Linked DNA regions of Anaerobacillus sp. CMMVII. The main gene of each other region encodes a partner of the protein of the gene in region 2 in a complex. Links are inferred from orthologs where the notes say so. Each region holds a gene or a part of one and is shown on either strand. Other genes may lie near its edges.

What was found.
Region 1: the proteins of H1D32_RS22125 (region 2) and H1D32_RS18870 are in contact, whole or in part, in a solved structure (PDB 1F51), measured with the Bacillus subtilis proteins. The link is inferred for Anaerobacillus sp. CMMVII from one-to-one orthologs.

What each region holds. Positions count from the first base shown.
Region 1 is NZ_JACEHK010000015.1:317,407-333,139, reverse strand. What follows is about bases 11,379-14,280. They hold H1D32_RS18870 (Spo0B C-terminal domain-containing protein), read right to left. Parts: upstream 13,155-14,280; coding sequence 12,603-13,154; downstream 11,379-12,602. Other genes in these bases: H1D32_RS18860 (ABC transporter permease), read left to right, coding at 14,221-14,280. Outside these bases: H1D32_RS18920 (YhcN/YlaJ family sporulation lipoprotein), read right to left, coding at 63-1,502; safA (SafA/ExsA family spore coat assembly protein), read right to left, coding at 1,701-2,888; quinolinate synthase NadA, read right to left, coding at 3,981-5,084; nadC (carboxylating nicotinate-nucleotide diphosphorylase), read right to left, coding at 5,203-6,036; nadB (L-aspartate oxidase), read right to left, coding at 6,073-7,647; H1D32_RS18895 (IscS subfamily cysteine desulfurase), read left to right, coding at 7,780-8,919; H1D32_RS18890 (transcription repressor NadR), read left to right, coding at 8,916-9,467; pheA (prephenate dehydratase), read right to left, coding at 9,744-10,631; H1D32_RS18880 (ACT domain-containing protein), read right to left, coding at 10,647-11,099; more of H1D32_RS18860, read left to right, coding at 14,281-14,991; H1D32_RS18855 (aliphatic sulfonate ABC transporter substrate-binding protein), read left to right, coding at 15,069-15,733. UniProt on the Bacillus subtilis protein: Key element in the phosphorelay regulating sporulation initiation. Acts on spo0A. Mediates reversible phosphoryl transfer from spo0F to spo0A.
Region 2 is NZ_JACEHK010000017.1:123,963-139,674, reverse strand. Bases 975-3,855 are described here. They hold H1D32_RS22125 (response regulator), read right to left. Parts: upstream 2,656-3,855; coding sequence 2,293-2,655; downstream 975-2,292. Other genes in these bases: H1D32_RS22120 (CTP synthase), read right to left, coding at 2,915-3,855; H1D32_RS22130 (class II fructose-bisphosphate aldolase), read right to left, coding at 1,097-1,954. In the rest of the region: fsa (fructose-6-phosphate aldolase), read right to left, coding at 1-577; more of H1D32_RS22120, read right to left, coding at 3,856-4,516; rpoE (DNA-directed RNA polymerase subunit delta), read right to left, coding at 4,950-5,486; fused isobutyryl-CoA mutase/GTPase IcmF, read right to left, coding at 5,981-9,241; H1D32_RS22105 (TetR/AcrR family transcriptional regulator), read right to left, coding at 9,354-9,977; H1D32_RS22100 (acyl-CoA dehydrogenase), read right to left, coding at 10,102-11,244; H1D32_RS22095 (acyl-CoA dehydrogenase), read right to left, coding at 11,265-12,410; H1D32_RS22090 (3-hydroxybutyryl-CoA dehydrogenase), read right to left, coding at 12,520-13,371; H1D32_RS22085 (acetyl-CoA C-acetyltransferase), read right to left, coding at 13,623-14,801; H1D32_RS22080 ((Fe-S)-binding protein), read right to left, coding at 15,336-15,712. UniProt on the Bacillus subtilis protein: Key element in the phosphorelay regulating sporulation initiation. Phosphorylation of spo0B during sporulation initiation.

The DNA.
Region 1 (15,733 bases), on a different replicon or contig from region 2:
TATGTACAAATGACAAAGAGGCTAGCCATCTAGCCTCTTTTGCCATATTTAATTTTTATTTATTATCTTGAACGTTCGAACGGTCGTTGAATAGCTCTTCCAAAATCATGAAACATATCGTTAATGGTTGCACCAACTTCTTCAAATGTTTCACCTGCACGAAGTCTATCGTCTGCAGTACGAATTTGATCATATTGATCTCTTTCCGTTATTACAATGACTTCCCTATCTCCAGCAGTTCCTCTAAGCCTTTGACGAATGTCTTGCTCTACACGCTGAGCATTTTGACGGTCAGCATCAACACCAACTAATACCCTATTCCCATGAACAATTACACGAGAATCTCTTACATTTTCAACATCAGCTAATCGTGTTGTATAATCTTGGGCAGTTGTTGCATCATACCCATCTGGATAAGCATATTCACTCATACCAGTTCCTGGAACTTCACGATCACCAGCACGGCCATTGGCACCCTCACGTCCAAAGCCTAGTCCACCTTGCCCCATGTTTGCTCGACCAGTTTGGCCTTGGTTCATATGAGTTCTTCCTGTTTGGCCTAATCCACCAATTCCAGCTCTACCTGTACGTTCTCTTAAGATACCTCTGTCGTCAACATAACCAGGACGGTTACCAACAATTCCAGCACCACGGTCACCTGTACCGAATGCTTGTCCTCGACCTGTACCTCTCATTCCAGCATTTCCATGCATTCCTAATCCTGTATCCATACCACGTGTACCACCATGGTATCCTGTTTCACCTTGCCATCCTGGCGAAGCTGCAATTCCATGACCAGTTGTGCCACCTCTACCTGCTTCAGCACCTAAGCCTGTCATACCTCTGTTACCAGCAGCACCAAATCCAGATCCTGTTCTGTTTTCACCCATTCTTTGATGACCAGTCATACCTGCTCTATCAGTATTTCTACCGAATAATCCAGTTCCTGTGGTCCCACGTCCGGTTCCTGCACCGAATCCTGAATCTGTACCAAATAATCCAGTTCCTGTACCAGTTGTTCCACCACCTGTGCCACCACCAAACATTCCTGTACCTTGTCCAGTAGTTCCACCACCAGTACCACCGCCAAACATTCCTGTACCTTGTCCAGTAGTTCCACCACCAGTACCACCACCGAATAACCCAGTTCCTGTGCCAGTGCCTGTAGTTCCTCGTCCAGCACCAGTACCGAATAGTCCAGTTCCTGTACCTCTCATACCTGCTCCTCTTTCACCAGCTAAGCCAGTTGCAGGCTGGCGTGTATCTCTCCCAAAGCCTCTTGCTCCTCGACGGTCATCACGTGTAAACATATCTGTAATTGGGCCTTCACCTGCACGTTGACCTGTGATGCCAGTATCTTGACGTTGCTCAGTTGCATGGTATCCAAAACCGCGTTGATCTCTGGCACCTTGTCCAGTAGTCCCCTGTTGATCAACACCACAACCGACTAAACCACCTAGTAAAAGTGTTGCTGCTGATAATGTAATCGCAAGTTTTTTCATTGGTTTTATTCCTCCTTTCACAATTAATTTGTCATTCTTCCTGAGAAATTAATCTGTTATATCTAGGAAGTATCGGTCATTTTTATGTAAGATCACGTGTAATTTCCTTACAAAGGCATGAAAAAAGCCAACCCAGCACCTCCAATCGCAAATGATATTTACAATAGGGTGCATTAATGGTTGGCTATTTTCAATTATTTAATCTTCATTATCTTCTTTATCATTTCGGAACTGTTGTCCCTGGGTTGGATTATATTGTGGAAACATTGGCTGTGGTTGATATCCCCAAGGTTGCCCCTGTGGAAGCATCGGTTGTTGCATGGTTATGTCTCCATATAAATTGTTGTTAGGTGGTCCCGCCCAACCTTGCCCAGGTGGTACCTGCATTGGTGGCACTTGCCCCATTCCACTTGGAGTCATCGGTGGTAAGTCAGCATCTTCGAAATCTAGCTCAGCAGGAGGCGTCATCCCAAATTGTGGCGGTGGATACATTGGCATCTGCTGAGGTTGCGGGTACATTGGCATTTGTGGTGCCATCGCCATCGGTTGATACCCTTGCATTGGTGGTGCCATAAATCCTCCCATCGGTGCTCCAGGTGAAACTGGGTAACCATAAGGAGTCGGTTGCGCCATTCCAGGATATGGAGGGTAGCATTGAGGTACCATTGGCGGATATGCACAACCAGGCATAATGCCTGTTACAGGATAGCAATTTTGTTGCATAGGATAACTAGGTGGTGGCGCAAACTGCGCTGGCATTGCCATTGGCATTTCGGCAATTGGCATTTCTTTTTTCGGTGGTGCTGACATAGCTATTGGTTTTTCAGCAATTGGCATCTCTTTTTTCGGTGGTGCTGGCATCGCTATTGGCTTTTCAGCAATTGGCATTTCTTTTTTCGGTGGTGCTGGTTGTTTTGGTTTTTCAAATTTCGGCAATTCTTTCATTTCAGGTAATTTAGGTGGTGCTGGCATTTGAATAGGTACAGGTGCGGGTGCTGGTTTATAGACATTAAAATTCATATTCATGTGGTGAAGATACTGCTGTTGAGTAATTGGTTGCACTTGAATTGGTTGTTGTACGGGCGCTGGAGGTGGTGGTGGTGCCGGCAATTTCACCTCTTCTTTCACCACTTCATGTTTCGGTAAAGGTACTTCTTTTACTTTTGGTAATTCTTTAGGTTGTTGAGCTTTTACTTGTTCTTCCTTTTTCACGGCTTGCTTTTTTACTGGAACCCCACCCGTTGGAATTTTTATCTTCATTCCTGGCATAATCACGTCTGGATTGCTTAAGTGATTATTAACAGCTTTCAATTGTTCAAAATCTACGTCGTACTTCTTGGCTAACTTCCACAAAGTGTCTCCCTGCTGAACAATATGAATTTTCACGTCATATTCCCTCCTTAAGCTAATTCTTCAGCAAATGAATTTCATAATGCATTATTTTCGCTATTTAGATTGATATAGCTCAATTAAGGTAATTATGAAATTCACCCAAAAGCATATATTTTTTTGTTACATGCCGTCGTTCAATAATGGCCTTCAGCACAATTTATGCTTTTAAAAAGGGATATATAACCATCTCTAATTGATTATCAATAAAATTTGAAATCCTATAAGAAAAGCGCAAGCGCCCTGTTAAGCCCCGACTAGCAAATGTTCTTCGAGAAAAAAGTGTGCTCTTTCACTTTTATTCTCGAAGGTTATTTGACCTCGAGGGGCTGGGCGGTGGAACTAGACAGTTATAACGTTGAAATTTTATACATTCTTATCTTTTAAAAAGAAAAAATAACCCATGCATCCAAGGAATAACGGGTTTACTTAAGAGGTGCAAAACGGAAAAACACAGGCAATTACACTCGCTAAATCACACAACTTTCACAACCGAAATCACAGTATAATTCGCATATTAAAATGGCACGAAGGACTTCGTGCCATTGTTTTTCTATTTGCTTATCGAACGCTAATCACTCCTTATTCATTATTCATTGCCCCACTCGGACCAATGAGGGTATCAACAACATGGGTTGATATAATAAGGGGAGAAACTTCCCTTAAATAGGAAACGTCACTGAAAAGAGTTAAAATAGAAGGAAAATTTCCCGCTATTTACTAAATAAACATGATAATTTGATTATTTTGCTATATTAAAGGGAAAACCTCCCCTTATTTCCCCCTAACCAAGCTATATTCCGAAGCTTAAGGGGAAAATCTCCACTTATTTTAAGTACCTTTGGATAATACACATAGCAAATAGAAATCACATCGAAATCACAAGAAGGAAATATTTATTTCCACCTATGTGAAAAACGGAGGTGAATTACTTTGTGATTTCAAATCTATTTAGTAATGAAAAACTGATATAACAATAAAAAAAACATGTGATTCCTGCTGTGAATCACATGTTTTTTTATTGTGAGTGGCTTGTTTGCACCTTTGAAGTAAACCTGTTAATCCAAGGGATGCAGAGTTATCTTTTTATTACGCTCGTTCGAGCATTCGTTCTACGGCTAGAACTGCGTAACGAGCAATTTCTTTATCAACTGTAATTTCATTAATTGGATTTCCCTTTTCGATACTTTCTAGCGCCCATAAAAGATGAGGTAGATCAATGCGGTTCATCGTTAAACAAGGACACATATTTGGATTTAAAGAATAGACCTGCTTGTTATCGTGTATTTTGGCTAACCTATTGACTAAATTCATTTCAGTACCAACTGCCCAAATACTGTTAGGCTCTGCTTCTTTCAACTTATCAATAATGTAGTTTGTCGATCCTGCAAAGTCAGCTAATTGAACCACCTCATGACTGCATTCAGGATGAACAATAATCGTAATCCCTGGATATTCATTTCTCATTTGTTTTATATTTTCTACAGTAAATTTTTCATGAACAGAGCAATACCCCTTCCACAAAATCACCTTAATTCTATTTATATCACCATCATATTCCAACTTCTCTACTTCAGGATCCCAAATGGCCATCTCTTCTAAAGGAATACCTAAATCAAATGCCGTGTTTCTTCCAAGATGTTGATCGGGTAAAAAGAAAATACGTTCTTTTTGAGTTAATGCCCACTGGACCATTTTTTGTGCATTGGAAGACGTAACAGTAGCCCCTTCATGTTTACCACAAAACGCTTTAATCTCAGCAGTACTATTAACATATGTTAAAGGTATCATTGTATCCCCAAATAACTCCTGCAGCGCTACCCATGCTTTTTCAGTTTGGTGTAGATTTGCCATATCAGCCATAGAACAGCCAGCTCTCATATCAGGTAAGATAACCTTTTGATTTTCATTTGTTAGAATATCAGCCGTTTCAGCCATAAAATGAACACCACAAAAAACGATATACTCTGCTAAATTGTTATTTGCGGAAAGCTGTGCAAGTCTTAAAGAATCACCAGTATCATCGGCAAATTGAATCACCTCATCTTTTTGATAATGATGACCTGGAATATACAACCTAGTACCAAATGATTCTTTAATTTCTTTAATTCTTGTTTCCATTTGTTCAGCCGTCATCGCTTTGTAACGGGCTGGAATAATAACTTCTTCGTTCATCATCTCTAAAATACTCATAGTTTCTCAACCCCCTCTAAGTTTTGAGTTTTGAGGTTTGAGGTTTGAATTCTTCAAAGTAATGCTTCGAGGGCACTGCTTTCAAGAAACTCAAAACTCTACACTCAAAACTGAATGTTTAAACTTCAATATTAAAACTTATATCTATTGCTTTTGCTGAGTGGGTCAAAAACCCTAAGGATATGAAGTCCACTTCCGTATTCGCATAGCTGGCTACATTATCCATCGTAATTCCACCAGAGGCTTCGGTGATAATGCCTTCTGGGACTAATTCAATAAATTGACGAATTTCTTCAGGAGTCCGATTATCAAACATAATTATATCAGCCTTAGCATTTACCGCAGCAAGGACATCTTCTAGACATTCGGTCTCAACCTCAATTTTTACGGTATGACCAAGTTTTTCTCTCACTTTTTTCACCGCTTCTGCAATTCCACCGGCAGCTGCAATATGGTTATCTTTAATCATCACCGCATCATATAGACCCATTCGATGATTAAAGCCGCCACCACAAGTAACAGCGTATTTTTCGAGCATTCTTAAGCCAGGAGTAGTTTTTCGTGTATCACATATTTTTGTATGGGAACTCTTCGCATTTAAAACTGCTTGTTTCGTAAGTGTAGCTATTCCACTCATTCTTTGTATTAAGTTTAGTATGACACGTTCTCCTGTTAACAAATGAATGACCGGTCCTTCTATGGTAGCAATCTTATCACCCTTTTTGACTAATGCTCCATCACTTAGATGTAAGTCAACTGAAATCCGATCATTAAGCAATTTAAAACCTTGGCTAATGATCTCTTCACCGCAGAAGACACCATCCTCTTTAGCGACAAAGACTCCGAAACCAAAATCCTTTTCTGTAAAAATAGATTCACTTGTTAAATCTCCGGTACCTAGATCTTCTTCAAGAAATGCCGCTAACATTGCCCTTAACCTTAGTTTATTCATTAGAAAGTCAACTCCTTTTTTACTAGTAGATAGAACTCAGCTGATCATTACGGATTGCTCAATAAATTTTTCTTGGTACAATTCCTTTTTTAGAAATACATTTCTATAGCCATACCACTCGTGATCATTTAATTTCGGAAAGTCTGATCGATAATGTCCACCACGACTCTCCTTCCTGTGTAGGCTTGCTTTAGCAACTAGTAATCCAACTGTCAACATATTGCAAATTATTTTTTCTTGGATGTTTAGTTGAAAATGTTGTTCATCTAAAACATTTAAATAATATTCAAACCATGTGATCGCTTGTTGCAAACCTTCTGCATCTCTAATAATTCCTACATAGCGATCCATGACCATTTGTATATCCTTTATCGTCGGAAGAGTTACTATTTTCATAGATTTCAAAACAACCGGCGCGATCTCATTTTGTCCAACTTTATTTTCAGTCGTTAAAATCTTACCTGATAAGCGTTCGGCAAAAACGACTGCTTCTAATAAAGAATTACTTGCTAGTCTATTTGCTCCATGGACACCAGTATTCGCACACTCACCTACTGCGTATAAATTGGGTATTGTCGAGCAGCCATCTTCGTCGACTTTAATCCCCCCCATAATAAAATGTGCTCCTGGTTGAACTGGTAATAAACCATTTTTCAAGAAGGTTGGATCTATGCGACACATTTCATAAATAGATGGAAATCTTGATTGAAAATTACGGACACTTTGTATATTTAAAAAGATACTTTTATTTTTTAATTGGGTTTGAAAGATTTCTCTAGCAACAATATCACGTGGGGCCAAATCTTCCATTGGATGCTTTCCTTTCATAAGGAATTCGCCATCCCCAGTCACTAACCTTGCCCCCTCACCTCGAACCGCTTCTGAGATGAGGCCATTCCCACTTCCCTCACACTTAAAAAGTGTAGGGTGAAACTGTATAAATTCCATATCTGATATAGCAGCTCCGGCACGATAAGCCATTGCAATTCCATCGCCAGTAGCCTCAAGGCAATTTGAAGTTGCCGAATATAGCTGACCTATTCCTCCTGTTGCAACAATGACGTGTTCCGCCTCGATCAACCAGATGTTATCATTCTCATCTTTTGTATAAACACCACAACAAACACCATTTTCTATTACTAAGTCGTAGGCCATTTCCCGCTCAAATACTGTAATTCTAGGAAGGACTCTTGCCATTATTGCTTCTACGATTACTTTTCCAGTGGCATCTCCACCAGCATGAAGAATCCTTCTTTTGCCATGAGCACCTTCCATTCCAAGTGAGAGTTCATTATTTTCATCCTTATCAAAATTTACCCCAATTTCAATAAGTCGTTTGATAAGCCTAGTTCCGTGTTTTACAAGTATCTCGGTTGTTTCTTTACGGTTATGGAAACTACCTGCGACGATTGTATCTTGATAATGCTCATGCCAGTGATCTTCTTTTGTCACTGCAGCGGCAATGCCACCTTGGGCTAGCCAAGAATTACTATGGTTAATCTCCGACTTTGTGATAAGCATCACATTTTTTTCGTTACAAAGATAATCAGCAGTCATTAATCCGGCAAGCCCACTACCGATAATAACAACATCCGCTTTTCTTCTGTTCATACTTACCCTCCTTAGAAAGGAACTAGACTAACGTTTTACTGTATTTCACATAAATATCATACAACTGTCTTGACACCTATATTTACATACTTTTAAACTAGTGACAAGACTTTTTTTTAAGGTGGTGCTACAATGATTTATTTAGACTACTGTGCAACAACTCCGATGTCAGAAAAAGCCTTGGAGGTTTTTACGAAAGCATCAACTCACTTTTTTGGCAACCCTAATAGCCTTCATGACGAAGGTGCAAAAGCAAAAAGCTTATTGGAACAATCTCGTAAGGAAATAGCTAAATGTATCAATGGGGATCCTAAAGGAATTTACTTCACTGGTGGAGGGTCAGATTCAAATAATTTGGCTATTAAGACATTAGTAAAAGGGAAATCAGGCCATATCATAACGACAGCCGTTGAGCATTTTTCTGTCATAAATACGTTTTTACAGTTACAAGAGGAAGGGTATCAAATAACTTTTTTAGAAGTTGATCAAGAAGGGAAGATTTCTCTTTCCAAATTAAGAGAAGCACTTCAAGAAAATACGATTCTTGTATCTATTGGACACGCCAACTCTGACATTGGGACCATCCAAGATTTACATCAAATTGGAATGTTCTTGAACGAGAAAAAAATACTGTTTCATAGCGATTGTGTTCAGTCTTTTGGAAAAATACCTATAGATGTTACCAATTTACAAATTGATAGCATCGCTCTTTCAAGCCACAAAGTGTATGGTCCAAAAGGAGTTGGAGCTGTCTATATTTCACCTCGAATAGACTGGAAACCACTTATTCCTAATACAACTCATGAAAATGGTTTTCGTGCTGGAACTATCAATGTACCTGGCATTGCTAGTTTTGCTGAAGCGGCAATAGAAATTTGTCGTAAGATGCCAGAAGAGGAGCGTCGCTTACATAGATTAAGTCAGCATTTAATGCAGCGATTGTCTGAGTACGATGTAGATTTTAGCCTCGTTGGTCATAGAACAGATCGCCTTAGCCATCATTTATCTCTTAGAATTCATGGTGTAGAAGGTCAATGGTTGATGTTGAAATTAAATCAAAAAGATATCGCTATTTCAACAGGAACCGCCTGTAAAGTTGGTGAACAAACAGCTTCAAAAACTATGTTAGAACTAGGTTTTCCAAAAGAAGCGGCCACCGAATTAATCCGGATCTCTTTAGGAAACCATACAACAATGGAACATATGGAAGCTACAGCAAATGCTTTCAAGGAAATTGTCGAAGATTATTTAAATCAAGGGGGAGCTAAATGAAACAACCAAAGAAAAAAATCCTAGGTGAAGAACGAAGAGAATTGATCTTGCAATGGCTCATGGAAGAAGATCAACCAATTACTGGAACACTGCTCGCAACGAAAACTAACGTAAGCCGGCAAGTAATCGTTCAAGACATCTCAATTTTGAAAGCAAGAAATCTACCAATCCTAGCAACTGCACAGGGATATATGTATATGAGGGAACACCCTAAAGCAGATATTGTTTCGAGAGTCATCGCCTGTAGACACCAACCAGAGCAAACCGAAGATGAATTGAATATCATTGTAGACTACGGAGGAATTGTTAAGGATGTAGTCGTTGAACATCCTGTTTATGGAGACCTCACAGCCTCTCTGATGATTAGAAACCGCCGTGAAGTTCAAATATTCATGTCAAAAATGGCATCCACAAAAGCCGTGCTACTATCACAACTTACTGATGGCGTTCATCTTCATACAATTGAGGCAAGAAAACAGGAGACGCTTGAGGAAATTTGCCAGGCTCTTGAAAACGCTGGATACCTATTAAACACCGAGGAGTATTAATAGTTAAAGGCTTCACGCAAAGCGTGAAGAACCAAGCATTTACGATCTAAAAGCTAATAGCAACAGCCTTTTAGAAAATAAAGAGTGTAATTAAAAGGTCCATTTAGAAATTATTACCTGAAACACTAAGATATAAACTGAAAAACATCTGTTAAGCTGCTCGATGTTATAGATAGTCACATTGCAGATGAAAAAAGCATAAAAAAAAGGGATCCAAAATGTTTGTATAGAGTACACAAACATTTTGGATCCCTTTTGATATGGTGGTAACCATTATTACGTTTCGACAATTATTTCATTTTCTTTTTTTAATAAAGAGAAGCAAGGATAACTACCTAATAATGAAACCTGACATTTCAATGCCTCTAATTCAGCAATCACACCTGGAATCAAAACATCATCCATTTTCATGTCAACATCAATGACAAAAAAGTAGTTACCAAGTCCGGTTTTCATAGGCCTTGACTCTATTTTCGACAAATTTAACTTACGCCAAGCAAAGGCAGAGAGAACATGATGAAGTGCACCAGGGTAATCTGCAGGCAAAGTGACCATTAATGTCGTTTTATCGCCAGTATAAAGTGGAGATGTATCTGAAAGGACACTTTTTTCATTTCTCAATATGACAAAGCGCGTATGATTATTATCATAGTCATGGACACTGTCTTGAGCAATTTCTAGTTGATATTGCTTAGCAGCTAAATGGTTTCCAATTGCCGCAATCGGCTCATTAGGATGTTTGGCGACATATTCTGCGGCTGCCCCTGTGGAGTTCATATACTCTAACTGAGCATTTGGTAACATTGAACGTAAAAATTTATGACATTGAGCTATAGCATGAGGATGTGAGTATACCTTTTCGATATTCGCCCAATTATGAATATAATTGGTATGAATTAATAAGTGCTGTTCAATCGGAACAACAATTTCTCCATTGATCAAAAGTTTTTTATTGTGTAGTAAATAATCCAACGTTAGGTTAACAGAGCCCTCAATCGCATTTTCAATAGGCACGACTGCGAATTGTACAGCTCCATTTGAAACGCCGTCCATACAATCGGGAATTGATGTAAAAGGAACTCTCTCATCATTAGGAAATACAGCTTTAGCAGCTACTTCAGTAAATGTTCCTTTCGGACCTAAATAAGCTATTTTAGTCATCATGGACTCCTTTCAAATTTATGCGCCTGACCCAATTAATTCTACTTTTTCAACTGCATCGAGCTGCTGAATTTGTTTTACTAATTTATCGACTTCTATATTCATAGAAGCTGTTTCTATTGACAAAGTAATCGTTGCCCGACCTTGGAGTGGGATCGTTTGGTTGATCGTCAACACGTTTGATCCCGCCTCTGCTACAACCGACAACAATTTTGATAACGTGCCAGATCGATCCTCAAGATGAATTGAGAGGGTCATAATTTTTTCCTTCACCATTGTATGAAAAGGAAAAATACCATCTTTGTATTTATAATAAGCACTTCTACTTAAATCGACTGCTTGAACCGCTTCATTTATTTTCTTTACTTTACCGCTATCTAATAAAGCTTTTGCTTCTAACGTTTTTTGCATCGCTTCCGGTAAGATATCGGCTCTCACTAAATAAAATTCCTCACTATTTTTCTTCGTCACAAAAAAACACCACCTGGAAAATTCCTATTAATACATTATAAAGTTGTATGACTATTTTGACAACAGTAATTAGTGTAGAGTTGTTCAAGCTAAGCTCCGAAGCCTAAAAAAAAACTAGAAATACTATCGCAACTTTACACTCTAAACTCTACACTAAAAAGCTACCTGTGAAGGTAGCTTTTTTTAGAATTATTCAATAAACTCAAATTCAAATTTCAAGATACGGACAAGGTCTCCATCCTTGGCTCCTCGCTCACGAAGAGCAGCATCAACACCTAGACCACGCATTTGCCGCGCAAAGCGACGAACCGATTCATCTCTTGTGAAATCTGTCATTTTAAATAACTTCTCAAGCGCATCGCCAGAAAGGACATATGCCCCATCATCATCTCTTGTAATTTTAAATGGATCTTCTGCTTTTTCATGTCGATAGATAATTCTGCTTTCCACTTCTTCTTCAACAAGTAAGAACTCAGGTGTCGTATCAACTTTATCGGCTATCGCAAGAATTAGCTCACGCAGTCCCTGTCTTGTAATTGCAGAAATTGGGAAGATTGGAATATCTAAACCTAACTGCTCTTTAAATTGAACTAAATTTTCTTCAGCATCAGGCATGTCCATTTTATTAGCTACAATAAGTTCCGGACGCTCTGTTAACCTTAGGTTGTATTCTTTTAATTCTTGTTTAATTTTCAGGTAATCTTCGTACGGATCTCGCCCTTCTAGGCCTGACATATCGATTACGTGAACAATTACCTTTGTTCTTTCAATATGTCTCAAAAATTGATGTCCTAACCCTACGCCAAGATGTGCTCCTTCTATTAAACCTGGTAAGTCAGCCATAACAAAACTACGGCCCTCTTCGACTTCAACCATCCCTAAATTAGGTTTGATTGTTGTAAAGTGATATTCCGCAATTTTTGGCCTTGCGGCTGAAACTACTGATAGTAATGTCGATTTCCCGACACTCGGAAAACCTACGAGACCAACATCTGCTAGCAGCTTTAACTCTAACGTGATATTTCGTTCCTGCCCTGGCTCACCATTTTCAGCTATTTCTGGAGCTGGATTCGTCGGTGTTGCAAAGCGACAATTTCCACGACCACCGCGACCACCTTTGGCAATAATTGCCCTTTGTCCATGGTTCACTAAATCAGCAATTGTCGTTTTGTATCTTCATCAATCACTGTTGTTCCTGGTGGAACTTTAATGACGAAATCACTGGCATTTTTCCCATGTTGACTTTTTGACCTTCCATGCTCCCCGCGTTGGGCCTTAAAATGACGTTGGTAACGGAAATCCATTAACGTTCTTAAGCCTTCTTCTACTTCAAAGACGACATTTGCTCCATTTCCACCATCACCACCTGCGGGTCCACCATCAGGAATATATTTCTCACGACGAAAAGCAACCATTCCGTTACCCCCGTCGCCACCTTTTACATAAACCGTAACCTTATCTACAAACATCTTTTCACCTCAAAAATTCTTCAATGTCGCTCATTTAAGCATCTAACAGCTTAAATGTTACGTAAAACTCTTTCTTACTAATATATGATTCCACTAATTTCATTTGTTCATTCCAATTGTTTACGTCATCAACAAATTTTTTTATCTTGTCCTCTTCTATTAGTGCCCCATGAAAATCAAACGTAAACCTTGGCAATTCGTCTTCTAGTAGCTCTATCGTTAACTGTAAATGGTTATCACCATATTGCTCACAGCTTTTATTTAGGACGGTTGAAAACTTTCGGAACCAATCAAGTAAATGTTTTTCAAACATCTTAAGGTCAAGAGAATGACCAATCACTTCAAATTCTAGCTGAAAATGGTTACCATTCTCCCAGTTAAATACCAAAATCTCACTAGTGAAATTAGGTATATTAAGATTTGAAAGCTTACTTTCATGTTGGGTTTGGTTAACAACTTCTTGAATAATTTCCTCTATACGATCGTATTTTTTCAAAGCAAGATTCCCTTTTATTAACTGAATCACATTGAGCCAATCATGCCGAGAATGTCGAAGTATTTGTAATATATTCCACTCCTCTTTCATATCCAACACCTATTTCCAATAAGATTTGACTTATTTAATCCAAAATTTTCGAAGAAATCTATGATGATTTTTAACGAATCCGCTATTTGACTACACTATATGTTAACATAAAAATCCCTATAAACAATCTTATTCAGTATTTTTCACCAAAAAAAATGCCGTTTACGAAGTTTTTGTCTTAAAAATTGTCGTTGACAGTTTTTCTAATCCGTCATATACTATGATTACTTTAATCCCGAGTAAAAATATATGTTTTATATAATTAATGTAGTTTGGAGGTTTTAACATGGACCACGTTACAATTAAAAACGTCGAAAAAACGTTTACGAATAAAGAGGAAAATACTTCATTTACCGTTTTTAGTGATATTAGTCTAACTATTAAAAAGGGCGAGTTTTTATCCTTACTCGGACCTTCTGGGTGCGGTAAATCTACTCTCTTAAATATTATCGCTGGGTTAGATAAAGCAAGTAGTGGGATCGTTCAAATTGGTACAAATGAAATAAAAGGTCCAGGCCCAGACCGTGGTGTCGTCTTTCAAGAAGCCGCATTAATGCCTTGGTTAACAGTCTTAGAAAATGTCATGTTCGGCTTAAAAAGAAAAAATTATCGAAAGCAGATGCTGAGAAAAAAGCGTTGGAATATCTAAAATTGGTCCATTTAAGTAAGTTCGTTTCTTCCTATCCTCATGAATTATCAGGCGGGATGAAACAACGTGTATCTATTGCAAGAGCCTTAGCAATGGACCCTGAAATTTTACTTATGGATGAACCTTTTGGAGCACTAGACGAACAAACACGTTCAATGCTTCATAAAGAAGTTCAGTTTATCTGGGAGCAAACAGGGAAAACAATCATCTTTGTTACTCATAACATTCGTGAATCTGTTCTACTTTCAGATCGGATTGTTCTAATGGGAACAAGACCAGGTGGAATAATCAAAGAATTTCAAGTTGACATTCCTAGACCGCGTAAGCCATCTTCACCAGAATTTATCCAACTTGAAGAAGACATTATGAGTCTATTAGCTGGTGAAATTGAGAAAGTAATGAAGGAGGAAATGGGTGATGACTACAACTCTAAGAAGGCTAGCCTTCTTTACGGCTCTAATCGCAATTTGGGAGAGCATATATAGAATTAACATGACCTTAGAATTCCGCTCTACTCGTGGTTTCCCTTCACCAAGTGGAGCAATTGAACAATTGTATAAAGGATTTTTTGAGTCTGGTATTTTAAGTAACGCCTTAATTACTAGTTTACAAAGGATAAGTATTGGCTTTGCCCTAGCACTTATTATTGGTGCTGCGTTGGGTATTTTATTAGGTCAATCAAAACTTGCAGATGAAACAATAGGATCATTAGTTATTGCCTTACAATCGATCCCAAGTATCGTCTGGTTACCCATCGCATTAATCATCTTTGGTCCTGCGGGAAATGTTGCCATCATTTTTATCATTGTTCTTGGTGGTACATGGGCAATGACGATGAACATGAGGATGGGAATAAAAAACGTTCAGCCTCTTTTAATAAGAGCTGCTAGGACCATGGGTTATAGCGGTTCAGAATTGATTTGGAAAGTCATGATCCCGGCTTCTATCCCTGCTGCCTTAACTGGTGCACGGCTCGCATGGGCATTCGGTTGGCGTGCGTTAATGGCAGGGGAATTGTTAGGTCGAGGCGGTTTGGGACGTACCTTATTAGATGCACGAGATATGTTTAATATCGATTTAGTAATTGCAATTATGGTAATTATTTCAACGATCGGACTTTTCGTCGAATATTTGATTTTCAATCCAATCGAAAGAAAAGTTATGACTCGTTGGGGATTGGCTAAGTAAATGTAGAATGTAAAATGATGATGGTAACTCAATGCTGTTAAATAAATAAATAAATAATAATATGGAGGAATGAATGAATGAAAAGGTTCTTAACAGTTACAGTATTAGCATTATTATTGGCGGTTTTAGCTGCTTGTGGTTCATCGAAATCTGATACAGTTAACATTGGTTATTTTCCAAACTTAGACCACGCTGCTGGAATTGTTGGGAAAGAAAAAGGTTATTTCGAGGAAGAATTAAAAGATCGTGATGTTCAGTTTACAAATTTCCCGAATGGAAATGATTTTATTGAAGCTTTAAATGCTGGCGGTATTCAAATTGGGTATGTTGGACCAGGTCCAGCAATTAACAGTTTCTTAGCTGGAAACGACATTGTTGTTTTAGGTGCTGCTGCAAACGGAGCAACGTTAATTGTCGCTAGAGAAGGATCTGGAATTGAAACATTAGAAGATTTTGCTGATAAATCATTTTGCACCCCGGGTAATGGTTGCACACACAATGTTCAGTTAGAAATTATGCTTCAAGATCTTGGTTTAACAACGACAAGACGTGGTGGAACAGTAGACCATCAACCACGTGTCAACCCTGCAAACACTATCGTATTATTTGAGCAAGCTCAAATTGATGCTGTGGCTGCTCCAGAGCCTTGGGGTACTTATTTAGTGGAAGAACTTGGCGCTAAAGTTATTGTAGAATGGAACGAAGTATTCTTAGGAGAAACCCTACCAAGTGTTGTTGTTGT
Region 2 (15,712 bases):
GTTGGTTGATTACTTTAAAAGGAATTGTAGCAATATGAGCACCTTTCATAGCTGCTTCATGGACGTGCATTGGATGGCGAATCGAGGCAGCAATAATTTCAGTTTCGATGCCATGAATAAAAAACATCTCCGCGATTTGCGCAACTAAATCTAAGCCATTTTGGCCAATATCATCAAGACGCCCTAAAAATGGCGAGACATAGGTAGCACCCGCTCTTGCAGCTAGTAATGCCTGTACCGCAGAAAACACAAGAGTTACGTTTGTTTTAATGCCTAAATCTGTGAAAGCTCGGACAGCTTTTAAACCTTCTGTTGTCATCGGAACTTTAACTGTAATATTTGGGGCAATGGCCGCTAACTCTTTGCCTTCTTTTAACATTCCTTCAAAGTCAAGGGCAATAACTTCGGCACTTACAGAGCCTGGCACTATTGCTGTTATTTCCTTTAATCGTGTATGGAAGTCTACCCCTTCTTCTTTAGCTACTAATGAAGGATTCGTAGTTACACCTGCTAAAACCCCTAAAGCATTTGCTTCTTTAATTTCGTCTAGATTTGCTGTATCAATAAAAAATTTCATTGTTGACCACCCCATAAATTTGATTGTTATGTACTGAGCGAATTTCATCTCGATTAAATCAACCACATTATTATTGTCCCCATGTGGATAAAATTTGATTATGAAATCAAATTACACTGTCGATATATATTCAATTTTCTTTCGGTAATTCCTTTTAAAATTTCTCGTCTTTTTTCGGCAAATTATGGTATTTTTCTTCAATAGCTATTTTGCATCGAAAGTTTGTTGTGCGATGAGGAACATCAGGAGTATGATTCACGAATAGAACATATTTATTAGAAAAGCGCTAGCGCCCTAGGAAAAAGGAAGTTCACTTATTCTCTCGAAGGTTATTTGACCTGGAGGGGCTGGGCGCTGCTCCTGCGTCACTTCGTTTACTCGTCGCAAAACCTGCAATGAAGTAACTTCATTGATGTGTCTTGGAGCTAGACAGTTATTACGTTGAGATTTTATAATTTCTAATTCTAATTCTAATAAAAAAAAGTTGGTCTCCTCAAAAAAAGACCAACTTTTCTGCTATTAAGCTTTATTTGATGAACCAAATTCACGCATTTTGCCAATAACAGTTTGTTTGATTGTTTCACGTGCTGGTCCTAAGTATTTACGAGGATCGTAAACTTCAGAATCAGCTGCTAAAACTTCACGAACTGTTTTTGCAGATGCGATTTGGTTTTCAGTGTTTACGTTAATTTTTGCTGTTCCAAAAGAAATTGCTTTCGTAATATCAGCAGTTGGAATTCCAGTACCACCATGTAACACTAAAGGTACACCGGTTAGGTTTAAGATTTCTTCCATTTCTTTGAAACCTAAGTTTGGCTCACCTTTATATGGACCATGAACAGAACCTAATGCAGGTGCTAAACAGTCGATACCAGTGCGCTTAACTAACTCCTCACACTCTTTTGGATCTGCATAAATAACACCTTCAGCAATTACATCGTCCTCTTGTCCACCAACAGTCCCTAATTCTGCTTCTACAGATACACCGTGGAAGTGTGCAAGCTCAACCACTTTTGAAGTGATTTCAATGTTCTCTTCAAAAGAATGGTGTGAAGCATCGATCATTACAGAGGTAAATCCAGCATGAATTGCTTCAGCACATTTTTGGTAACTTGAACCATGGTCAAGGTGAATAGCTACAGGAACAGTTGTTTTGTACTCTTCCATTAGAGCTTCAACTATCTTTACGATTGTTTTGAAACCGCCCATATAGCGTGCAGCACCTTCTGATACACCTAAGATTACTGGTGAATTTTCTGCTTGAGCTGCTTGTAAGATTGCTTGTGTAAATTCAAGGTTGTTAAGGTTAAACTGTCCTACAGCATATCCTTCACTTTTTGCTTTTTCTAACATTTCTTTCATTGAAACTAAAGGCATTGGTGATTCCTCCTTTTAAATAGACTGTTTTCGCATAGTTGTTGTTTTAAAAGCAACAAAATTTACGGAAAAGAGCCTTTAACTAAAACATTTGTATTCGTACGATTTGTCTCAAACGAAAATTTTTAAAAAGTAGCTTTACTCTTAAATTTTAACCAAAAGTACATAGTAATTATGTATAAAAGGATTAACATTTCCTTGATATAGATTAGAAGCTACCTTGAATAAAATTTTCATTTCGTTGTACAGACATATTATAACATACCAACAAAAAAAATCACGAAAATATCTTGACAAATCGCAAAACACAATGTAAGCGTTTCCGTCCCAAGCCTTTTTTAGACACCTAGTTGTTTTTTAATGACAGCACGTACCTCGTCGATATCAAACGGTTTCGCGAAATGAGTAATTGCGCCTAGCTTCATCGCCTCGTTGATCATATCGAGTTCGCCATATGCCGTCATCATAATCACTTCAATACTTGAATTATATTGTTTTAACCTTCTTAAAATTTCTAGACCATCCATCCCAGGGATTTTCATATCTAGAATAACTAAATCCGGTAAATTTTCTTCTACAATACTCAATGCTTGAACACCACTTGCTGCTTGATACGTATCATAGCCATCTTTTTGAAAAATCTCATTTAGTAACACGCGAATCCCAAATTGATCATCGACAATTAATATTTTTTTCTTCATAAGTCACCGCCATCTCTATTTTTGCGTACTCCTACCTGACATAATAAATTCTTTTTCGTCAGCAAATTCTCCTTCTTTTTACAAAAAAAATTTAATCGCCTCTCTCAATGCCATTAAAATCACAATTCAGATTTTTATAGATATAAGTAGTTAATGCTGTGATCCTAGATCAGCTGAACGAAGCTATAGTTTCCCGGGCAACTTGTCCAACCAGCAAATAGAAGACCCCCTATTCCAATTGAAACAGGGGGTCTTGGTACTATGCTTTATTTAATGACGCTCTAATAAATTCTCTAAATAATGGTTGTGGACGATTTGGACGAGAAACAAACTCAGGATGGAATTGAGAAGCGATAAAGTATGGGTGATCCTCAATTTCAATGATTTCAACTAGACGGCCATCTGGGCTTGTCCCTGAAAACTTAAAGCCTGCTTTTTCCATTTGTTCACGGTACTCATTATTAAATTCATAACGGTGACGGTGACGTTCGTAAACTACTTGCTCTTGGTACGCTCCGTATGCAACTGTACCTTCAGTCAATTTACATGGATATAATCCTAGACGTAATGTCCCACCTAAATCTTCAATATCCTTTTGCTCTGGTAATAGGTCAATGACAGGATATTTTGTGCTAGGGTTAAGTTCTGAAGAATTAGCTCCTTCTAAGCCAAGAACATTTCTTGCATATTCAATCGATGCTAACTGCATACCTAAACAAATACCTAAGAAAGGAACTTTGTTTTCACGAGCATACTTAATGGCAGAAATTTTCCCTTCAATTCCACGATCACCAAAGCCACCAGGAACTAAAACTCCATCGACGTCTTTTAATAAATCACTTACATTTTCTTCTGTTACTTCTTCTGCATTAATCCATTTAATTTCAATATCAGCATCAAACGCATAACCTGCATGGCGAAGTGATTCTGCAACAGAAAGGTAGGCATCTTGTAACGCCACATATTTACCAACTAAACCAATGGTTGTCTTACCAGATAAATTTTTCACTTTATTAACAAGAGCTTTCCACTCTGTCATATCAGCTTCTTTGCACTCAAGGTTTAAATATTCGCAAACAAATTTATCTAAGTTTTGTCTTTGTAGATCAAGTGGAACCTCATATAATGTGTCAGCATCTCTTGCTTCAATGACTGCGTTTTTATCGATATCGCAAAATAGAGCAATCTTGTCTTTCATATCGTCTGGAACAGGACGCTCAGTACGAACAACAATAACGTTTGGTTGAATACCTAAGCTACGCAGTTCTTTTACACTGTGTTGTGTCGGTTTTGACTTCATTTCTCCTGCAGCTGCTAAATAAGGAATTAGTGTACAGTGAATATACATCACATTACGAACACCGACATCACTCTTAATTTGACGGATCGCTTCTAAAAATGGAAGTGATTCAATGTCACCAACTGTACCACCGATTTCCGTAATAACAACATCGGCATTTGTTTCTTTAGAAGCACGGAAAACTCTTTCTTTGATTTCATTTGTAATATGAGGAATAACTTGAACCGTTCCACCTAAATAGTCTCCACGGCGCTCTTTTTTCAACACTGTTGAGTAGATTTTTCCTGTTGTCACATTACTGTTTTTACTTAAGTTAATGTCAATAAAACGCTCATAATGCCCAAGGTCAAGATCCGTTTCTGCGCCATCATCAGTAACGAAGACTTCCCCATGTTGATAAGGACTCATTGTACCTGGGTCAACGTTGATATATGGGTCAAATTTTTGAATAAATACTTTCAAGCCTCGGTTTTTTAATAAACGTCCTAAAGATGCAGCTGTAATCCCTTTTCCAAGTGAAGATACAACCCCACCAGTTACAAAAATATACTTCGTCGCCATTTTATTCCCTCTCTTTTTGTGTAGTTTTGTATTTTGAGTTTTGAGTTGGCGCAAGCGAATCCTAATATGCTTAAAAATGATATGAGTGCTTTTAGATCACTTTTTAAACCTACATCAAATTTCGATCTCAAAAATTAGTTTCCACTGTTTATACTTTCCAATCTAATGAATTTCATAATCTTATTTCAGCATTGGTGAACTAAGGGGATTTTGAAATTCACATAAAAACAAAAAAACAAAAGCCACTGCCCCAATTTTTCGGGGGCGAACTTTTGTTTTTACTTAAGTAATTAAGAAAAAGCTTAGACTTCCTTTAAAGGTGAAATCCATTTTTTCTAAATAAAGTTCTATTCATTTTTTGCTCATAAGAAAAGCCCAAAAAGAATTTTATCCTAGACAAGCATCACTTGTCAAGATGTGATTTACGAGAACATTATAGAAGCTCGTCTTCTTCGTCTTCTAACTCTCCATCTAAATCTTCATCAGCATCATCAACAGCGTCTTCATCTTCCTCGTCTAAATCTAGGTCAAAATCTTCGTCTTCATTTTCTTCACTTACCAGTTCATCTAATTCATCTTCTAGATCTTCAAACTCATCATCTAAGTCTTCCTCAAGATCATCGAAGTCCTCATCTAAATCGATATCAAGATCATCATCATCGACTTTCTTCGCTTTCTTACGACGAACTGTCGGTGTAATTTCTTCATCAGCTTGCTCATAAGGGTACCAAGTACGTAAGCCCCAACGATTTTCGCCAAGACAAATGAATCGACCATCAACATTTAAGTCTGTGTATAGGTAAGAGATACGATCCATTACCTCACTTTCAGACATTCCTTTAATTTCAGCAACTCGCTTTACTAAGTCACCATATAAAAAAGGTTGCTTTTCACTCTTCATTAACTCATAAGAAATCTCCACCATGGACATTTCTTTGATTTCTTCTGGCGTGTACTCATTTAGCGTCAAAGTTGACCATCCTTTCAATGAACATTGATCATTAATTTATGTTGGAAAAGCTATTTTCGCATAAATTGTTGTTTTATAGAATTGTTGCCCAAAGATAGGTACATCTTTCTAACCATAGTGTATGTATTATCTATTAGTTTCATTAGCAACAACATTTACGAAAAGAGCCTTAAAAAAAACTGACTTGCCTGTCTTTCTTATCCTATCAACCAAAGTTTATAAATGATAGTGTAATAAAAAAATTATGTGTTTTCTTTGAATGATAGTAAGGAAAATCATACCTTTCATTATAAACATAAATGAAAACATTATGCTAGTCCAGTGTAAAAATTTTAGTTTTGAGTTTTGAATTTGAGTTTTGAGGTTGTTGAACGCTTTACTTCGAAGCGATAATATAAGAAAACTCATAACTCAACACTCATAACTCAAAACTTCTAAAGTAAGAAGAACCGAGCTTGATTATTCATCAAACTCGATTCTTGGAAAAATTAAGATTACATATTACGTCTGTACTGCCCACCCACTTGGTATAGCGCTTGGGTTATTTGTCCAAGGGAAGCCACTTTCACTGTTTCCATTAGTTCGGCAAACACGTTGCCGTTGGACATGGCTGTTTGTTGTAAGTTTTTCAAAGCAAGCTCGACACGACCTTTATTGCGATCTTGGAATGAACGAAGATTAGCAATTTGTTGCTCTTTCTCTTCTTTTGTTGCACGTGCAATTTCCATTTCAAATTCCTCTTCCGAAGGAGCATTTGGATTGAGATACGTGTTCACTCCGATGATTGGAAGTTCACCGCTATGCTTTTTCATTTCATAATACATAGACTCTTCTTGGATCTTTCCTCGTTGGTACTGAGTTTCCATGGCCCCTAGTACACCGCCACGGTCACTGATTTTTTCTAATTCTTGAAGTACTGCTTCCTCAACTAGGTCGGTGAGCTCATCGATAATAAATGAACCTTGTAGCGAGTTTTCATTTTTTGCTAGACCTAGCTCTTTGGTAATAATCATTTGGATCGCCATCGCACGACGTACTGATTCCTCCGTTGGTGTTGTCACTGCTTCATCATAAGCGTTTGTGTGTAAGGAGTTACAGTTATCGTAGATTGCCATTAGTGCTTGTAATGTTGTACGAATATCATTAAAATTTACTTCTTGCGCATGAAGCGAGCGACCTGAAGTCTGAATATGGTACTTTAGCTTCTGACTTCGATCATTCCCTTTATATTTATGTTTCATAACCGTTGACCAAATTCTTCTGGCAACCCGACCGATTACCGTGTATTCAGGGTCCAGTCCGTTTGAGAAGAAAAAGGACAGATTTGGTGCGAAGTCATCAATTTTCATTCCACGACTTAAATAGTATTCTACATACGTAAACCCATTTGCTAATGTAAAAGCTAACTGGCTAATAGGGTTCGCTCCAGCTTCAGCAATATGGTAGCCTGAAATCGAAACAGAATAGTAGTTACGAACTTTATAATCGATGAAGTACTGTTGGATATCGCCCATCATCCTAAGAGCAAATTCTGTTGAGAAAATACAAGTGTTTTGACCTTGATCTTCTTTTAAGATATCTGCTTGTACGGTACCACGAACATTTGCCAAGGTAAGAGCTTTAATCTTGCTACGCTCTTCTTCAGTTGCTTGACGCTGCTGTTCAGCTTCGAACTTTTCAATTTGTTGGTCAACAGCCGTGTTCATAAACATCGCAAGAATAATCGGTGCTGGTCCGTTGATCGTCATCGAAACAGACGTTGAAGGAGCACATAAGTCAAAGCCTGCATAAAGCTTTTTCATATCATCTAATGTACAAATGCTTACACCACTTTCGCCAACTTTCCCGTAAATATCAGGACGATAATCTGGGTCTTCACCGTATAACGTCACTGAATCGAAGGCTGTACTCAGTCGTTTTGCATCATCATCCTTCGATAGGTAGTGGAAGCGGCGATTTGTTCGCTCAGGTGTGCCTTCCCCAGCAAATTGGCGTTTTGGATCTTCACCTTGACGTTTGAATGGGAATACACCCGCTGTATATGGAAATTCTCCTGGCACATTCTCCTTCAAGCACCAACGAACAATTTCTCCCCAATCATCAAACTTAGGTAAAGCTACTTTCGGAATTTTTAAGCCCGCTAGACTTGTTGTCGTTAATTCAGTTCGAATTTCTTTGTCACGAATTTTTGTTACTAGCTCATCTTTTGAGTAGCTCTCTCTTAATGCCGGCCATCTTTCAATGAGTGTCTTTGTTTCAGGATGTAGCTTTTCTTCATAAAAGGTCTGAACCTTGGCTAATTCAGTGAGAACCTCCTCTGAAGTCCCAAGTGTATTCAGCGCTTCAACCGTACCCTTAATTTGGTATAGCTTTCTTGCGTAGGTTACTTGCTCTTCGGAAAATTCCTTATAGCTACGAATCGTCTTAACGATTTCAAATAAATATTGACCACGTTCAGGTGGGATGATTAAGTTGTTTTTCACAACATTTTTCGTTGTTTCAAGTGTCGTCTGCCAATCTAATTCGTACTTCTCATTAATTTTATTGATGAGAGCCACAAATAATGTGTTTGTGCCTGGATCATTAAATTGACTAGCAATCGTTCCATACACAGGCATCATATCTGGGTCCTCGTCAAAGCGAGTATGACTACGCTGATATTGTTTTTTTACATCACGTAATGCATCTTCAGAGCCTTTACGCTCAAATTTATTAATACAAATTAAATCTGCATAATCAATCATATCAATTTTTTCAAGCTGTGATGGGGCTCCAAATTCACTTGTCATCACATACATGGAAATATCAACAACTTCAACGATTGCTGCATCTCCTTGCCCAATTCCACTTGTTTCAACGATAACTAAGTCAAAACCAGCAGCCTTGACTACCTGGATGGCATCACGAATCCCTGCGGAAATTTCCATCTTTGAACCACGTGTGGCCAGTGAACGCATAAACACCCGTGGTGAATTAATCGAATTCATGCGAATGCGGTCACCAAGAAGTGCTCCGCCTGTTTTTTGCTTCGTCGGATCAATGGAGAGAATTGCCACTGTTTTATCAGTAAATTCATATAAAAAACGACGAACTAATTCATCGGTTAATGAACTTTTGCCAGCTCCACCAGTACCTGTAATCCCAACGACTGGAACAGTTTGTGCCATCGCTTGAATTTTTTCAAAAGCTGCTTCTGCAGTAGTGGAGACTTCTTGGTAATCTAGCTCTTGTTTCTCAGCTAAAGTAATTAACTTTGAAATGGCCTGAACGTTCTTGTCTCGTAACTGTTCAATCTCAACTGTTACCGTCTTAACCGTTGGGAAGTCGCATTCCTCCATCATCATGTTAATCATGCCTTGAAGACCATGCAATCGCCCATCCTCTGGTGAAAAAATTCGGGCAATCCCATACTCATGTAATTCTTTAATTTCAGCTGGAATAATAACACCGCCACCACCGCCATAAATGCGAATGTGCTCAGCACCTTGCTCCTTAAGAAGGTCATACATATATTTAAAATATTCCATGTGACCGCCTTGGTAAGAGGAAAGAGCAATCCCTTGAACATCTTCCTGGATCGCTGCATGAACAACCTCTTCAGCTGAACGATTGTGCCCTAGGTGAATGACCTCAGCGCCGCTCGCTTGCAGCATTCTTCTCATAATATTAATAGATGCATCATGGCCGTCAAACAAACTTGATGCCGTTACAAAGCGAACATGATTTTTCGGCCGATAAATTTCAACCTTCTCCACAAGATCATCTCCTAATTCAGTTTTGAGTGTTGAGTTTTGAGTGTTGAGTGGTTTTGCTTTGCTTCGTTGCTTAGCTTACAAGAACTCATAACTCAAAACTCATAACTCAAATCTATTTTTTAAGTAATCCATCTAACAGTAACTTTGTTTGTAATTCAATGTATTGATCGAGCGTATAGTTTTTTTGTACCTGCCACCGTCTAAATGTCCACATATGCGCTTGGACGAGGATGTTGTCTGCGGCTAGCTTCACCTCTTCATCAGCTAAAGCGAGGTGACCTTGTTTAACACATTCTTGAATGATTTGCTCGATCATTGCTGTCATGTCCATTTCTTTTTGCAGTACATAGCCCAACGCTTCTTTTGGTAGTGACTTTGACTCCTGGTACATGACTAAAACTTCATCTTGCAGGTCGTCAATGACCTTAAAGAGCGCAGCAATCGCTGATTTTAAACTTTCGATTCCCTCTACATCTTGAGTCAGCCGCTTCTTTAACTTTTCACTTACTTCGTCATAGATCGCGTCACAAACGAGATAGAGAATATCTTCTTTCGAACCAATGTACTCATAGAGAGTACCAATACTAAATCCAGACTCTTTTGCAATTTCTCTCGTAGTTGTTCTATGGAAACCTTTTTCTTTAAAAAGGGTAACTGCCGCCTTAATCATTTGTTCTCGCCTTTTTTTAATTAGCTGCTGGTCCTTTACCATTGAAGGTACTTTCTTCTTTTTCAACGACTTATGCACTCCCCTACTTAGTTATGAGTTTTGAGTGTTGAGTTTTGAGTTAATTGAAAGTTTGCTTCGAAGCTTTCTCTCAGACAACTCAAAACTCATAACGCCTACCTCAAAACTGATTTTAATCTGCCAATAGCATTTTGGATATAACGAGTCTTTGAATTTCGTTTGTTCCCTCGTAGATTTGAGTGATTTTCGCATCTCTCATATAGCGTTCAACTGGGTATTCTTTTGTATAGCCATAGCCACCGAATACTTGAACGGCTTCAATCGCCACTTCCATCGCAGTATCACCAGCAAATAGCTTTGACATTGCTGACTCTTTGCCGTACGGAAGTCCTACACTCTCACGCCAAGCAGCTTGGTACGTTAGTAATCTAGAAGCTTCAATCTTTGTAGCCATATCGGCAATCTTAAATGCCAAACCTTGTTGGGCACCAATCGGTTTACCAAACTGTTTTCTTTCTTTTGCGTAATTAACGGCTGCATCAAGTGCTCCTTGTGCGATACCAACAGCTTGTGCTGCAATTCCATTACGGCCGCCATCTAAAGTCATCATCGCAATTTTAAATCCTTCGCCTTCTTTTCCAAGGAGATTTTCTTTAGGTACACGACAGTTATCAAAAATGATTTCTAACGTAGATGACGAACGAATTCCTAATTTCTTTTCTTTTTTACCGAAAGAAAATCCAGGAGTTCCTTTTTCAACGATAAAGGCACTTACTCCTTTATGCTTTAATTCTGGTTGTGTTACTGCGAAAACGACGTAAATCTCGGCGTCGCCACCGTTTGTAATAAAGATTTTTGAACCATCTAAAATGTAGTCATCGCCATCTTTTTTAGCAGTTGTTTTCATTGCTGAAACGTCTGATCCTGCCCCAGGCTCTGTTAGACCGTACGCACCTAATTTCTTTCCTTCTGCCATCGGTCGTAAAAACTTTTGTTTTTGTTCTTCTGTACCAAATTTATAAACAGGCCAGCCTGCTAACGACGTATGAGCTGACAACGTTACCCCTACCGATGCGCAGACGCGTGAAAGTTCTTCAACGGCAATTGCATAGGATAAAAAGTCGCCACCAATTCCACCATATTCTTCTGGCCATGGAATACCTGTTAAGCCTAGTTCCCCCATCATGTCAAAAATACCACGGTCAAAGCGTTCTTCTTCATCGCGTTCTGCTGCTGATGGAGCAACTTCATTTTTCGCAAAATCTCGGACCATTTTTCTTATCATTTCTTGTTCTTCAGTTAATAAAAAGTTCATTGGCTAATCCCCCTAGTTTTCTATAAATCTCTTAACAAATGCTTACTTATCACGATTCTTTGTATCTCACTAGTACCTTCATAAATCTCGCAGATTTTTGCATCCCTGAAAAAGCGCTCAACTGGATAATCTTTCGTATAACCATACCCACCAAAAACTTGTATCGCCTCTGTGGCAACTTCCATCGCTGCCCTTGAAGCGAATAGCTTTGCCATTGATGCTTCCTGACCACATGGTAAGCCACGTTGACGAAGTGCAGCTGCACGATACACAAGTAATTTTGCCGCCTCAACCTTCGTCGCCATATCAGCTAATTTAAAACCAAGTCCTTGTTGTGCGCCAATTGGTTTGCCAAACTGCTTCCGTTCCTTGGCATAACCAATTGCACTTTCTAGTGCAGCTTCGGCAATTCCTAACGACTGCGCCGCGATCCCGATCCGACCGATATCAAGGTTTGCCATTAATATTTTGAAGCCTTGACCTTCTTCACCTAGAAGGTTGCTGACTGGAACTACCGCATCCTCAAAAATGAGTTCACACGTATTTGAGCCATGTAATCCCATCTTCTTCTCTTTTTTGCCAACTGAAAATCCTGGTGTATCCTTCTCAACAATAAAAGTAGAAATTCCTTTTACCCCTGCACTTGAATCTGTTTTAGCCGAGACAATATACGTATCAGCTTCACCTGCATTTGTAATAAATATCTTTGAACCATTTAGGATGTAATGATCACCATTTTTTACAGCTGTCGTTTTAATACTTGCTGCATCACTACCAGCCCCAGGCTCAGTTATCGCAAAGGCCCCTAAATATTCTCCTGTCGCAAGCTTCGGAACGTATTTTTGCTTTTGTTCCTCAGTTCCAAAATAAAGGATTGGGTTCGTACCAACAGATGTGTGTACCGACAAGATAACCCCGACTGTCGCACTCACCTTTGATAGCTCGTGAATGGCAATGATATACGAAGTAAAATCCATATCAGAGCCACCATATTCTTCAGAAATTGGGATCCCTAAAAGGCCAAGCTCTCCCATTTGCTTTATAATTTCACGAGGAAAGCGATCGTTTTCCTCCATATCTTCAACCATTGGTGCAATTTGCTCTTGGGCAAAATCACGAACCATCTTCCGCATCATTTCTTGTTCTTCAGTAAACCGCAACTCCATGTCAACATCCCCTTTTTAAGTGTAGAGTTTAAAGTGTAGAGTGTAGAGTTGGTGAGAGCATCGCAACGAAGCAAAGCTTTCACAACTCTAAACTTTACACTCTACACTCTCAACTGTAGTTATAAAATCCTCGACCTGATTTTCTACCGAGCCAGCCAGCTTTCACGTATTTTCTTAGTAATGGGCATGGGCGATATTTGTCATCACCAAAGCCTTCGTGTAAGGTTTCCATAATGTAAAGGCAAGTATCAAGACCAATAAAATCAGCAAGGGTTAATGGACCCATTGGATGGTTCATTCCTAACTTCATAACCTCATCAACCGCTTCTGGAGTAGCTACACCTTCGTAGACTGTATAAATGGCCTCATTGATCATCGGCATTAAAATACGATTTGCTACAAAGCCAGGGAAATCGTTGACTTCGACTGGAGTTTTGTTTAATTTATGGGACATGTTCTCGATCACTTCGTAAACTTCATCAGAAGTAGCTAAGCCTCGGATCACTTCGATTAATTTCATAACTGGAACTGGATTCATAAAGTGCATACCGATGACCTTTTCTGGACGCTTCGTAACGGCTGCAATTTCTGTTATTGGGAGCGATGATGTATTAGTTGCTAAGATGGCATGTGCTGGAGCGATTTCGTCTAGTTGTGCGAAGATTTTTGCTTTGATTTCCATATTTTCTACTGCCGCTTCAATAACCAAGTCAGCATCACTAGCGTCTTCTAGCTGAACTGAGGCTGTAATACGGTTAAGAATTGCATCACGTTCTTCTTCTGCTAATCTTCCTTTTTCAACTTGTCGGTTGAGGTTTTTACTAATAATTCCTAACCCACGATCGACAAATTCATCTTTAATATCATTTAAAAGCACTTCATAACCTGCTTGCGCGCAGACCTGAGCAATACCAGAACCCATTTGCCCTGCACCAATAACCATTACCTTATTCATTTCCATTATCGTTTCCCCCACTTTATTAATTGGTAGTTTTGAGTTTTGAGGGGTGAGTTTTGAGTTGGCTAGGGCTTTGCTTCGTAGCAACCCATGCAAACTAACTCAAAACTCTTCACCATCACTCAACACATTTACCTAAATTTCGTATTATTGATTTGTCTTTTTAGTTTGAGTTGCCTAGCACTTACTTTGGAGCATCGCTTTCAAACAAACTCATAACTCATAACTCATAACTCAACACTCATAACTGTTTTTTACACTTCTATAAGGATCGCATCTCCTTGCCCACCGCCGCTACAGATGGCCGCAATTCCGATACCGCCACCGCGACGCTTTAATTCGTAAGCTAAGGTAAGAACAATTCTTGCGCCACTGGCACCAATTGGGTGACCAAGAGCAACTGCCCCACCATTAACGTTTACTTTTTCAGGGTCAAGACCTGAAATTCGATTACTTGCAAGGGCAACTGCTGCAAATGCTTCGTTTACTTCAAATAAATCGATCTCTTCGATTGATTTTCCTGTTTTCGATAACAATTTATTAATGACCAAGCCTGGAGTCTTCGGAAAATTTTCTGGTTCAATTGCTAAGGATGTATGACCAATGATTGTTGCTAGGACGTCTTTTCCTTCTGCTTGTGCTTTTTCTTCAGACATCAGAACGACTGCACAGGCACCGTCATTTACTCCTGGGGCATTTCCAGCAGTAATTGAACCTGTAGAGTCAAAGACAGGGGCAAGTTTAGACAATCTTTCAATTGAGGTATCTGCTCTTGGTGATTCGTCTTGTGATACAACGATTGGATCACCCTTTCGAACTGGTACTTCGACGGCAACGATTTCATCGGAAAGTCTTCCTGCTTTTATCGCTTCGACTGCCTTTTGGTGACTGCGAAGAGCCCATTGATCCTGCTCTTCACGAGTAATTTCTAGTTCTTTTGCTACTCCGTTTCCATATGAACCCATGTGAACACCTTTGAATGAGCATGTAAGCCCGTCATGAACCATTAAATCATGAACCTTGCCATCGCCCATACGAAAACCGAAGCGAGCCTTTGACATAAAATAAGGGGCATGACTCATCGATTCCATCCCACCAGCGACAACGACTTCTGCGTCTTTTGCTCGAATCAGTTGGTCACCCAGAGTAATACTTCTCATTCCAGAGGCACAAACTTTATTAATCGTTTCTGTTGGGACACTATAAGGTAAGCCACCGAGACTCGCAGCTTGGCGTGACGGAATTTGACCTTGGCCTCCTTGTAGGACCATCCCTAAGATACACTCGTCAACTTCTGAAGCGTTTACATTTCCTCTTACCAAAGCTTCTTTAATGGCAATACCACCAAGTTCTACAGCCTTTAAGTTATTAAAACTTCCTCCAAATTTCCCGAATGGTGTTCTAGCTCCGCTTACGATTACTGTTCTTGTCATCTCAACTTCCTCCTTTAAAAATGAGTTACTTCGATTGAACGCTCGCTCAGGTGTTCGGCATAAAGAAAAGCGCAAACGCCTTGCTTAGCCCCGACAAAAGCTACTGACCTCGTTCACAACATGTGTTACTTCTAGAGTTACTTCATGCAGCTTTGCCTCGAGGACCCACTGGACCACAGAGGCAGCATTTAAGTGAACACGTGTTTTTGACCTCGAGGGGCTAGGCGCTAGAGCTCGACATTAACTACTAAAAACGGTTATACATGATTATCTTTCTAGAAAAAACAACTTTCCTCCTAAACTGTAGGGGAGCCTATTTTTCACAGATAAATTTAGGTTGGTGGTGTGCCTATTGGTCAGGCACACCACATTTTACTCACACAAAATTGTTTTCTTTCCTAATTTTACAATATTTTTAATTTTCTTTCTATTATTTTCTTTAAAAGTTTTTTATTTCTTATCTAGTCGAGTGAATTTCATAATTACCTTAACCGAGCTAACTGTAGTTGCGAAAATAATGAATGATGAAATTCATTAAATAGCAGACTTAAATAACGATTTTTCTAAAATTTCAACTACATCCAATGTCTGAATGGTTTCATCAACTTCTTTGGCTTTTGTTCCATCGCTCAGCATTGTTAAGCAATATGGACAGCCACTGCTAATGACAGTTGGGTTCACTTCTAGTGCTTGTTCAGTTCTGGCAACATTTACTCTTGTGCCTACATGTTCTTCCATCCACATTAAGCCGCCACCTGCACCACAGCACATTCCGTTTTCACGGTTACGCTCCATTTCAACTAGCTTCACGCCAGGTATAGCTCGTAAAACGTTTCTTGGCGCTTCATAAACTTCATTGTAACGACCTAAATAACATGAATCGTGGAAAGTAATGGTTTCGTTCACTTCGT